Regions from separate parts of the Rossellomorea sp. FM04394 genome, predicted to be linked through region 1. Evidence: riboswitches for the same ligand, from Rfam matches in the RefSeq annotation. Region 1 holds a riboswitch; each other region holds the start of a gene.

Region 1 (3,279 bases):
GAGGTGTAAAACATGAGTATTTTCTTTTTTTTAATGGCTATCTGTTCATTCACGTGCCTATCGGCAGCCATCCTCTTAACCCTTAGTAGGAAAAGGATTGCCATGGACCATCGCATCAAACATTATTTCAACGATATACATCAGGTAGAATCTATGGAAAAGATAAAAGGCAAAAAGAAGTCCTTTCGCCCTTTCTCGCGATTATGGAATCGTGGACTGCAGCTGATTAGTAGAAAAACGAGCAAAGCGAAACAAAAGAAGCTCGATCATCTCATCCGGGATGCAGGTTATTCAGGCAGGCTGACAGCACTTGAATTCCGATTGATTCAACTGCTTATTAGCATAGGAGGGGGAACGGCCGTTTTCTTCCTTTTTGCTCCCATGGCAGACAGTATGGTGATGACGCTGCTTCTGGCCTTTGGCGTTTTCTTTCTTGGCTTTCAATACTGCACGTTCTACTTAAGCAAAAAAAAGACCCGTCGAATCGCCCGGATCAATCGGGATATGCCGGATTTCTTTGATACAGTGAATTTATTGATAGAGGCCGGCCTCGGGTTGGATGCCGCCATTTTAACCGTCTGTCAAAAGAAAAAGGGACCTCTTTCCGAGGAGTTCTTATTCGTCCTGGAAGATATGAAACGAGGGAAATCAAGAAGGGAAGCCTTCTATGAACTACGGATGACGGTACCATCGGATTCCCTGCAAAGCACTTTGACCACCATGATCCAAGCTGACTATCTTGGTGTGGGGATGTCAAAGGTCATCCGGAACCTAACCGTCCGGATAAGGGAACAAAGAAGGGAATCGGCCCGGGAACAAGCCATGAAAGCTCCCGTCAAAATGCTTTTTCCCATGGTTTTCTTCATCTTTCCATCCATCTTCATCGTGTCTTTAGGACCTCTCATTGTCAAAATCCTGACAGAAGGACTAATGTAACCTGAGGGACGGACCTCCTATAGGAGGTCCGTCCCTCTATAAGAAAGTTGTCGATAAGTATTTATGCCTAAATGCTAGATTATTCTGACTTTTCTATTATAATGGGAATATAAGTAATAACTGTTAATTAATAAATTTGATTGTTTGCAAGGGGGGATTGCGAATGCCTGGATATTATATGAAGGAAGTATGGACGCCGTTAAAGATAATAGGAATCAAGTTTTTCAAATCAGAAGAGAATAGCATCTTTATGAAGGTCTTCCAAAAGCCAAGGAAACGCTTATTCTAAAACTAGTATTTTAAATACTTCTACAACGCGTACGATAAAGGCAAACCCATTGAAAAATGGTGACGCAAAGCTATAGGGGCTTCAGTCCGGGAGACGATGCCAGCCAGTTACCGTGTACGCATCTGTTTTGATTCTTTTTTATTGGTTAGTTTTACATCTATAGTAGTCGCCATCCAATTCACTCTTAATTGTTTTCTTTTCTACCATCTACCTCACCATTCATCTAAATCATGATATACCTTCCACATTATCACCAACCAGTAAGACAATAGAACCAAATTTTCACGTCTAGAATTCACCTTTCTCAAATAATATAAGTTTGTAAACCAACTTATTGTTGGGTGTTACATAATTTTTCAATTCGAAGGGGCTGGGATCATGAAAAAAATCAGTACCGGTTTATTTGCCTTTCTATTAATCTTCTGTTTTAGTGTTTCACCGTCGCTTGCCGAAGGACCGTTTGAGCACCCATCCATTAAGAAAGAAATTCACACTCTCTCTAAGAAACAATCATCTACGACACTTGATGACTCAACCTTCACCAGGCTGAAAGAAAGGATGAAAGGATTAAAGAAATCCGATGAAATGAGGTTGATGGGTGAAGTTTATGAGCAGGAACCCAATGATTATCCTTACCAGGCTGACTTCATTCGCCTCGACGACATCGTACTCGGCACCTTTTGGTGGGCAGAGGACCTGGATTTTTATAGCTTAAATATTGATGAAACGCAGGATACGTATATTTACGGCTCGACATTGACGACTCTCAATGATCTTGGGTATTTGCTTTTCACCCCGGAAGGCGAGCCTGTTTATCCTGATGAATGGCTGGAAGATGGAAGCGATAATCTCCAGATTTATTATTCACTACCTCCTGGCTCGTATTATCTTGCAGCCACTGACCTGAATATGTTTGGCGGGGATGGAGTATATGGGTTGACTGCATTCACTGGAGAAGAAACCGTGGATAATGTGTATCGGATTTATGGAAACGACCGGCACGAAACTGCGATTGAAATCTCAAAAGTAGGATGGCCAGACGGGGCCGAAACAGTTGTTTTAGCAAGGGACACCACATTCCCTGATGCATTGGCAGGTGCCCCATTCGCTTTCCAAAAAGATGCGCCGATCCTATTAAATCCTAAGGATCGTTTAAATGGTAAGGTAAAAGAACGAATAAAAGAATTAGGGGCCAAGGAAGTTGTGATTTTAGGAGGAGAGGGTGCAATATCAGCTGATGTTGCAAGGGACCTAAAGAATAACGGCTTGGATGTCCGTCGAATCGGCGGGAAAACACGATATGAGACGGCGGCCAATATTGCAAAAGAATTAGGGTATTACGATCAGGCAATCATTGCCTACGGAGGCAATTTCCCTGATGCCTTATCCATAGCACCATTTGCTGCCTCAAGTGGGATACCGATCCTGTTAAGTCCTACCAATGAATTAGCAGATGAAACGAAGGAAGCTTTGAAAAATGTCACGGACACAATCATCGTAGGGGGAAAATCAGCCATTTCGGAGGGAGTCCAAAAGCAACTTGCTAAAAAGAATCCTGTACGGATTTCAGGTGCCAACAGATACGAAACATCGGTCAACATCGCCACACAGCTTGAAATGCCGGGAGATATCATCACCGTTGCCACCGGTCAAAACTTCGCCGATGCACTGACTGGTTCTGTACTCGCCGCCAAATACTATGAACCTATCATCCTGGTAGAAAAAAATAAGGTTCCCGACCCTGTACGGAAGTATATTTCAGAAAATGGAACGTGGTACTATACTGTACTAGGGGGAGAAGGTGCCGTTTCTCAAAAAGTCGTAGAAGAGCTCAGCGGCCTCTAGGTTATCAACATGATAGAAAGACCAATGATCACGCCTGGGGCGGACATTGGTCTTATTTTGTTTTCATCTGTTTCAATTATTCCCCAACTAATAAAATACCAAATGACTATCATCCTATCCCTCTTTTTCTGTTATGATGATATCAACGAATATTTTGACAATAAACGGAATGAAGGGACTGCCATTCAATGACTAGTGCTTCAACCATG
Region 2 (3,279 bases), 690 kb from region 1:
AATGCTTTAAAACATATACAATGAGAAGCTGGAGCATAAAAGCAAACATTAAGTCAGGCACCGTCTCAAAGAGATTTAATACTTTCTTTAGAGAAGAAGTAACCCAACGGGGCAAAAACACTGTAATGATCGTAAGGATGAATGCTGTTCCCAGACCTAAACCCAATGCCCCACCGATAATCTGTAAAGAATATAAATACGGTCCCCAAAGCATGTCCAGAAAATCGACGGTTACCCCTTTATATGAATAGCTCCAGTTTTCACCGTCCAAAAATACAAAAACAAACTTAATAAACTCTTCAAAGAATCCGACAATATTATACAGACCCCTCTCCTTAAATACTTCAGGAGCAATACTCACGGCTAAAATACCAATCAACCCAAGAATATAATAGAACATAAATTTCAGCGGAAATGTCACTAGCCTCATACCCTGATCCCCTTTTTTTCTCTTTTTCCTCAGTTTAATGGAAATTTTAAATGTTTTCAATTTTATTTCAATTCTGACGAAACCACTGCAGATACCACGAAAAAAGGTGACTCCTATAGTTCAAAGTCCCCTTTTTCATTTAAGCTAATAACCGACTCGGCCTTCCCAGATAAAAGCCCTGCCCGATTGTAATCCCAATGTCCTTTGCCACTTGCATATCCTGTTTGGTTTCAATTCCCTCTAATACAATCAACGTATCTTTACCGTAGAATTGATTAAAAAAAGACAGGAATCGTTGTTTCTTATCATCTTGAGACAGATTCAGGGCAAAAAAGCGATCCAGTTTAATAATTTCCGGTTCATATTCAATGGATTTCTTGATGGAGGATGTCCCTTGACCAAAGTCATCGATCGCATACCATACTCCATATTGCTTAAGTTCTTTGAGTGACTCTTTTAATAATGGATTCTGCCAGAGTTCCTCCGCACTCGACTCATTAATCTCCAGCACAAGACGCCCCTTTATTTCAGGATGCTTCTTCATGAGGCCATAAAAATAGGTATGAAAGCTTGGGTGGAGAATCGTCGTGATATAAATGTTAAGAAATAACTTACAGGGCTTCAGTCCATTCTCTGAAAAGCTTTCAAGAGCCTTTGAAATGGATAAGGTATCAAGCTTATATAAGATATTAGCTTTCATGGCCGACTGAAAAACACTTTCAGGATTTTCGTTATACTTGTTTCGTAACAGGCCCTCATATGCAAAGAGGGTTTGTTGCTCGCCCATTTCATATAAGGGCTGAAAATCATGATAAATATAGTTGTTTTGAAAAATAGTAAAGATGTTCATAGGACCCCTATACTCTCTATAGTTTATAAAAAAAACCACACAAAAACGTATTTCTACGTTCGTATGTGGTCGGTTGCGCTACTAGCTCCCCTAAATGTAAGCGCCCATCTATCATTTAGGTTCAAAGCTCCCATTCGAATTGTCAGTATACGATGAATTCACCTTATAAGAAAAATATACCACAAACGTAGTACTTATGGGGTGGATTTTCAGTAAAAATTAGAAAATTCTTAAAAAGTCTTTATCTTGATACATAGGGATTGTCTTTAACCCAGAACCTCCACGGATAATCCCTGGCTTCTCCAGTGTTATCGATCCCTATTCGTTTTCCTTCCGCAATGTTTTCAGGCTGGTATCCTTTTGAAATGATCAGAGGCGGTGCTAAAAAGCTGCCTCCGTAATCCTCCATTGTGATACCTAACGCTTTCGTCAATTTTCCTGGACCATTTGTCCAATTTTTCTTTAAATGACCGGGCCTTCTTCTTTCCATAAGTTCCAAGCCGCCAAGGGGGTCAACGGCTCTAATGAGAATCGCTTCAGGCTTCTCTCGTTCACCGCTCACTACATTCACTAAACAATGGGTATGCATAACGTATGTATAGATCCGGCCTGCTTCATGAAACATGACTTCCGTCCGCTTCGTCCGTCTGTTTCCATAACTGTGAGCCGCCCGGTCCTCTGGTCCTAAATAGGCTTCCGTTTCTACAATATAACCTGAAGCTGTTCCCTCCTCCGTCTCTTTCACTAACACACATCCCAACAGAGACTTTGCAAGTTCCAATGTGGGCTGTTGGAAAAACGAAAGAGGCATAGGGGTATCATTCATGACTGTCACTTCCTTCAATTAAATAGTTCGTACGTATATGTAAGGTATACCCCATTTCATTAATGGTTAAGTAAATTTTCATTAAAGAAAAACCTAAAAAAGGTAACAAATAAAGGTCAGGTCTTATTTCATCAGTCCATAAAGCAAATCTAAAGGTATGGCTTCCACCTTTCGATCATTCCTGCCCGTTGTGGTTTCCGCTTTACAAAGAGAGTTCCATATGGCTTCTTCTACACTATCCACCGTCATTTCAAATAGAGTGGATATGATCGGGCCGTCTTCTTTAATGAAAGAGTAAGGAATCGTGTGATCATGATTGGGGTGATGTGGAATGCGGTGAGCAGTAGAAAACGCAAGGACAATATCACCACTTCCATGTTCTGCATACGAACCCGTTCTTGAAAGACCGAATGAAGCTCGTTTGGCCAGTCGTTTAAGCTGCCTTTCATTGAGAGGTGCATCAGTGGCTAAGATGATCATGATTGATCCATCGGGTATATCCTTATCCTCCCCGGTGTTAAGGATGGGAACCTTTAAATCCTTTCTCTTGCCGAAATTCGTTAATACGAGTGCTCCCACCGTATACTTCTCTTCTCCAAAGGCATACTCCCTGGAGCTGGTCCCTATACCACCTTTATATCCTAAACATAGCATCCCGGTTCCCGCTCCGATACACCCTTCTTCAACAGGTCCGGATTGTGCATGAAGAATGGCTTCCCTGGCATCTTCAGGCTTCACATGAAGACCTCGGATATCATTGAGAAAACCATCATTGCATTCTCCCACAATGACATTTACTGTCCCTGTTGTGTCGCCGATTTCAGGTGTTTCATCGAGCATATATTGAACCGCCCCTTTCAGAACGTCCCCAACGGAAAGAGTATTCGTCAAGAGGATTGGACTTTCAAGCAGCCCGAGCTCCTCCAGTTGAATCGTCCCTACTGTTTTTCCAAATCCATTGATTACATAGCTGGCAGCAGCTATCTTTTCTCGAAACAGATTTCCTTCATGAGGTAAGACCGCCGTGACACCCGTCCTTACCAAGGTACCGTCATGCTCATATTGAAGGGTCTTATGACCGACTTTTACTCCCTCGACATCGGTAATACTGTTATATTCCCCACATGTATAGGAGCCGATACTGCCTCCTATCTCCCGAAAACGTTTCCGTTC
Region 3 (3,279 bases), 280 kb from region 1:
ACCGGCTCCCGTTTGCTGTCCATAAACCTGACATTTTCAGCGACGACTTCCGTTACATACGTGCGCTTTCCCTGATCATTTTCATAATACCGAGTTTGTATGCGACCGGTCACTCCAACGACAGATCCCTTTCGGCAATATTTCTCCATATTATCGGCTGCCCGGTTCCAAATGGTGCAGAGTACAAAATCTGTATCAATTTGGCCTTTTTGATTCTTGTAGTTGCGATTCACAGCTATCGTTGCGTTAAGTATCGATTTTCCTTCCATTGTTTTTCTTGTTTCGGGGTCCTTGGTCAGCCTTCCAACGATGGTCACTTGGTTGATCAATTGGATTCGTTTCCTCCTTTCTCATATGATGCTCTCATCTTACAACCATCTCTCTCATCTTGTAAAATCATGGATTTCCGAAATTCGAGGCAAAAATGGCTTAAATTTCGGAAATTCCCCTAGGGAGATTTTGCGTTTTTTGATCGAAATCGGGCTCATAAACACAAAATTGCATCTTTCGTTCTTTTTTTCATCGAGGAATTTGTTAGGGAAACAATTCCTACTATGATATAATTTTATAAAACCTTTAAATGGGAGATGTTCGTTCATGAAAACCTTTAAAGTTATTTCACTGCAAGTAGTGGAAAACGATGAACTGCGTGACTTTGAAATTGTGGACGGTCTGATTATAAATAAAGAAGATGGACAAAGTACGTGGCTTGTCGAAACCTATTTGTCCAATGAATATATCGAATTTTTTCAAGAGGCTCAGCAAAGGAATGAGGATTTGGAAATCCAAGTCGTGATTTCCCATAAAGCCAACGATCCGGCTGCTTTCATGACCTCCATCCGTTGTATTAAAGAAATGGATGATCATATTAGCATTATGTTTGAGGGGAAATTGAAGAAACAACGCAATGAATATGCTGAATTATTACTTGATGACTTAGTGCAAAAGGGGTATTCTGGCGAGGAATTAATCCGTGAATTTCGTGAGAAAATGGTATCGAAACCGCGTATTCCGGCAACTGCAAAACCTAGCGTTTAATTATACGAAATTATGTAAACTTTATATAGAGCAGGGTATAACTGTTTGCTATAATAAACTTATACGTTTATTTCATTCCCTTTTATAATGAAGTTCTAGGCAGGTGTGAACAGTGATTGGTGAAAGAGTTAAAAAATATAGGCAGGAAAAGCGAATGTCCATGACAGAACTAGCTGAAAAAGCAGGCGTCGCTAAATCATATTTAAGTTCTATAGAGCGTAACCTTCAACAAAACCCTTCCATTCAGTTCCTTGAGAAAGTTTCGGCTGCATTAGGGATCCCATTGGATGCTTTACTGCATGATCAACCGGATAATCAAAATGTCGATCACGAATGGCTAAAAATTGCCGAAGAAGCTATGGATTCTGGCATTTCAAAAGAGCAGTTTCGCGAATTTATCGAGTTTAACAAATGGAAGCTAGGCAATAAATAAAGTCTTGCGATTGTTCGCAAGACTTTATTTATTTTAAATCACCTTGTAACCTTCTTTCATTTGTGGGGTCTGACTGTGGAGAAACTTTCTTATTTCCGCTTTTGGTATTCCTGCTTCCAGCGCTTGTTTGATCAACTCTACCCATTCCATATCAAGTTCACGATTTGTCATCAATTTCCCCTCCTAAAATACTATCTAGTATTTCAGGCAATCCAGCCATCATAGCTTTAAATACGCTCCGTAACCTTCCTTATCGAGAAAAGCGTATTCCCCCACCTTAGATCTGTGACTTTGCGTCCCTACCTTTCAATAGGTTTGCCTTTATCTGACTAATTCGTTATTACTGATTCTATTATACTAATAGAATTCTATTTCCTATGTTGTTTTTTGTCTTTTCTGACAATAATATTTACCCTTTATTTTTACACATACACCTATTATTTTACATTTTTTAGAATATATATCCACTATTTTCTTCAAATTATTTGATATTCAAGAGAAATTTGTCGAATTAATTTGGATGGAGCATTAAACGTTCTTGTTATAAGATTCTAATTTTTTCCTTATTGTTGTGACTTTTTGAGTGATATCCTGAAATGATGTTGCTTTATAAAAAGAACATTCCGTTAAATCATTGCCACAGGAAGGACATAACCATTTTCCAGATTCAGAACTACTATATGATGCCCGTGTACAACGTCTGCAAATTTTTTTATACAATTTCCTGACTCCCTCCCTGCTTTCAAATCCTTAATAATCGACGAAACGCTTGTTCTTTTTAAAGAACTATTTAATTTAGTATATAATTCTTTTATATAAGTCTAAAGTCTCTCATTCAGCCATAATAGGGCAAAAATCCAGCTTGATTGTTCTTTATTATGAATTTTCTTTCAATTTCTTACTATTTTGTTATTTATAAAAAACAATATGTTCTATATAATGAATATATTAGAGTTGGGAAAGGACTGTGATTAATGGTAGGTGAAAAGATAAAAAACTATAGGGAGAAAAAAGGAATGACCATTATTGAGCTTTCTAAACAGTCTGGTATATCTAAGTCCTATATAAGTTCAATAGAAAGGGGAATCCAAAAGAACCCCAGTATACAGATCCTTGATAAATTATCTGCAGCACTTGGAGTAGCGTTGAACCAGGTACTTGACTTTAAGCCTGATATTGATGAGGAATGGATCCAATTAGTAACAATGGCCATTGAGGAAGGTTTAACAAAGCAGGAGTTTTTAGAATATATTCAGTTCATTCAGTTTAAAAGACTTAGTTCGAAGGGGAATTGATGCTGGTAATATAGATGTCTTACCATTTTTAACATGCACTATAAGAAAAGAAAAATAGCGCAGAAAGCTTAAAGCCTCTGCGCCCTATCATTACTCGTCCTTATTATCCGGATCCTGCATATCTTTATCATCTTCCACAGCGTCTTCTTCAGGCGTGTTGTTATCCTTCGCTGCATCTTTGTCACCTTGCTCGTTTTGGTCTTCTGACTCAGGTAAATTCTCTTCACCCATGTCGCCGTCATTCTCGTTCATGCCATCTTCTTCAGGCATTTCTTCTTCTGTTGGTGCCTCATCTTCCGGAGGAGGCTCCTGGTCTGCATTACATCCTACAAGAAGCATGGCAGCAAGTGCTGATCCACCAAGAATTGATAATAATTTTTTGCTCATGATGTATTACTCCTTTCTAACGTGTATGTTAGTTAATGTAAGACCGTTACTTTGGTCTTTCGTTAGCATTCCCTGAAAATGAATTAACTTGCATTTTGAAGGGAACTTTTTTGGAGAAATTTTATT

What was found. A riboswitch is a leader RNA that binds a small molecule or an ion and turns the genes downstream of it on or off. The one in region 1 is predicted to bind cyclic di-GMP.
Region 2: it holds a riboswitch for cyclic di-GMP, as region 1 does, so the genes downstream of both, ACCB35_RS01090 (EAL domain-containing protein) here and ACCB35_RS19950 (cell wall-binding repeat-containing protein) in region 1, are expected to answer to the same signal.
Region 3: it holds a riboswitch for cyclic di-GMP, as region 1 does, so the genes downstream of both, ACCB35_RS21230 (anti-repressor SinI family protein) here and ACCB35_RS19950 (cell wall-binding repeat-containing protein) in region 1, are expected to answer to the same signal.

What each region holds. Positions count from the first base shown of each region.
Region 1 covers NZ_CP168654.1:3,969,043-3,972,321, reverse strand. The annotation lists gene ACCB35_RS19965 (type II secretion system F family protein) at 1-9, shown strand, start outside; gene ACCB35_RS19960 (type II secretion system F family protein) at 13-936, shown strand; gene ACCB35_RS19955 (hypothetical protein) at 1,100-1,225, shown strand; cyclic di-GMP riboswitch class I at 1,255-1,340, shown strand; gene ACCB35_RS19950 (cell wall-binding repeat-containing protein) at 1,604-3,070, shown strand; gene ACCB35_RS19945 (histidine kinase N-terminal domain-containing protein) at 3,277-3,279, shown strand, end outside.
Region 2 covers NZ_CP168654.1:193,076-196,354, reverse strand. The annotation lists gene ACCB35_RS01095 (ABC transporter permease subunit) at 1-430, opposite strand, end outside; gene ACCB35_RS01090 (EAL domain-containing protein) at 570-1,280, opposite strand; cyclic di-GMP riboswitch class II at 1,339-1,419, opposite strand; gene ACCB35_RS01085 (DNA-3-methyladenine glycosylase) at 1,522-2,106, opposite strand; gene ACCB35_RS01080 (P1 family peptidase) at 2,230-3,279, opposite strand, start outside.
Region 3 covers NZ_CP168654.1:4,250,567-4,253,845, forward strand. The annotation lists gene ACCB35_RS21215 (single-stranded DNA-binding protein) at 1-329, opposite strand, end outside; gene ACCB35_RS21220 (YwpF-like family protein) at 598-1,038, shown strand; gene ACCB35_RS21225 (helix-turn-helix domain-containing protein) at 1,151-1,471, shown strand; gene ACCB35_RS21230 (anti-repressor SinI family protein) at 1,505-1,642, opposite strand; cyclic di-GMP riboswitch class I at 1,675-1,801, opposite strand; gene ACCB35_RS21235 (helix-turn-helix domain-containing protein) at 2,446-2,766, shown strand; gene ACCB35_RS21240 (hypothetical protein) at 2,857-3,153, opposite strand.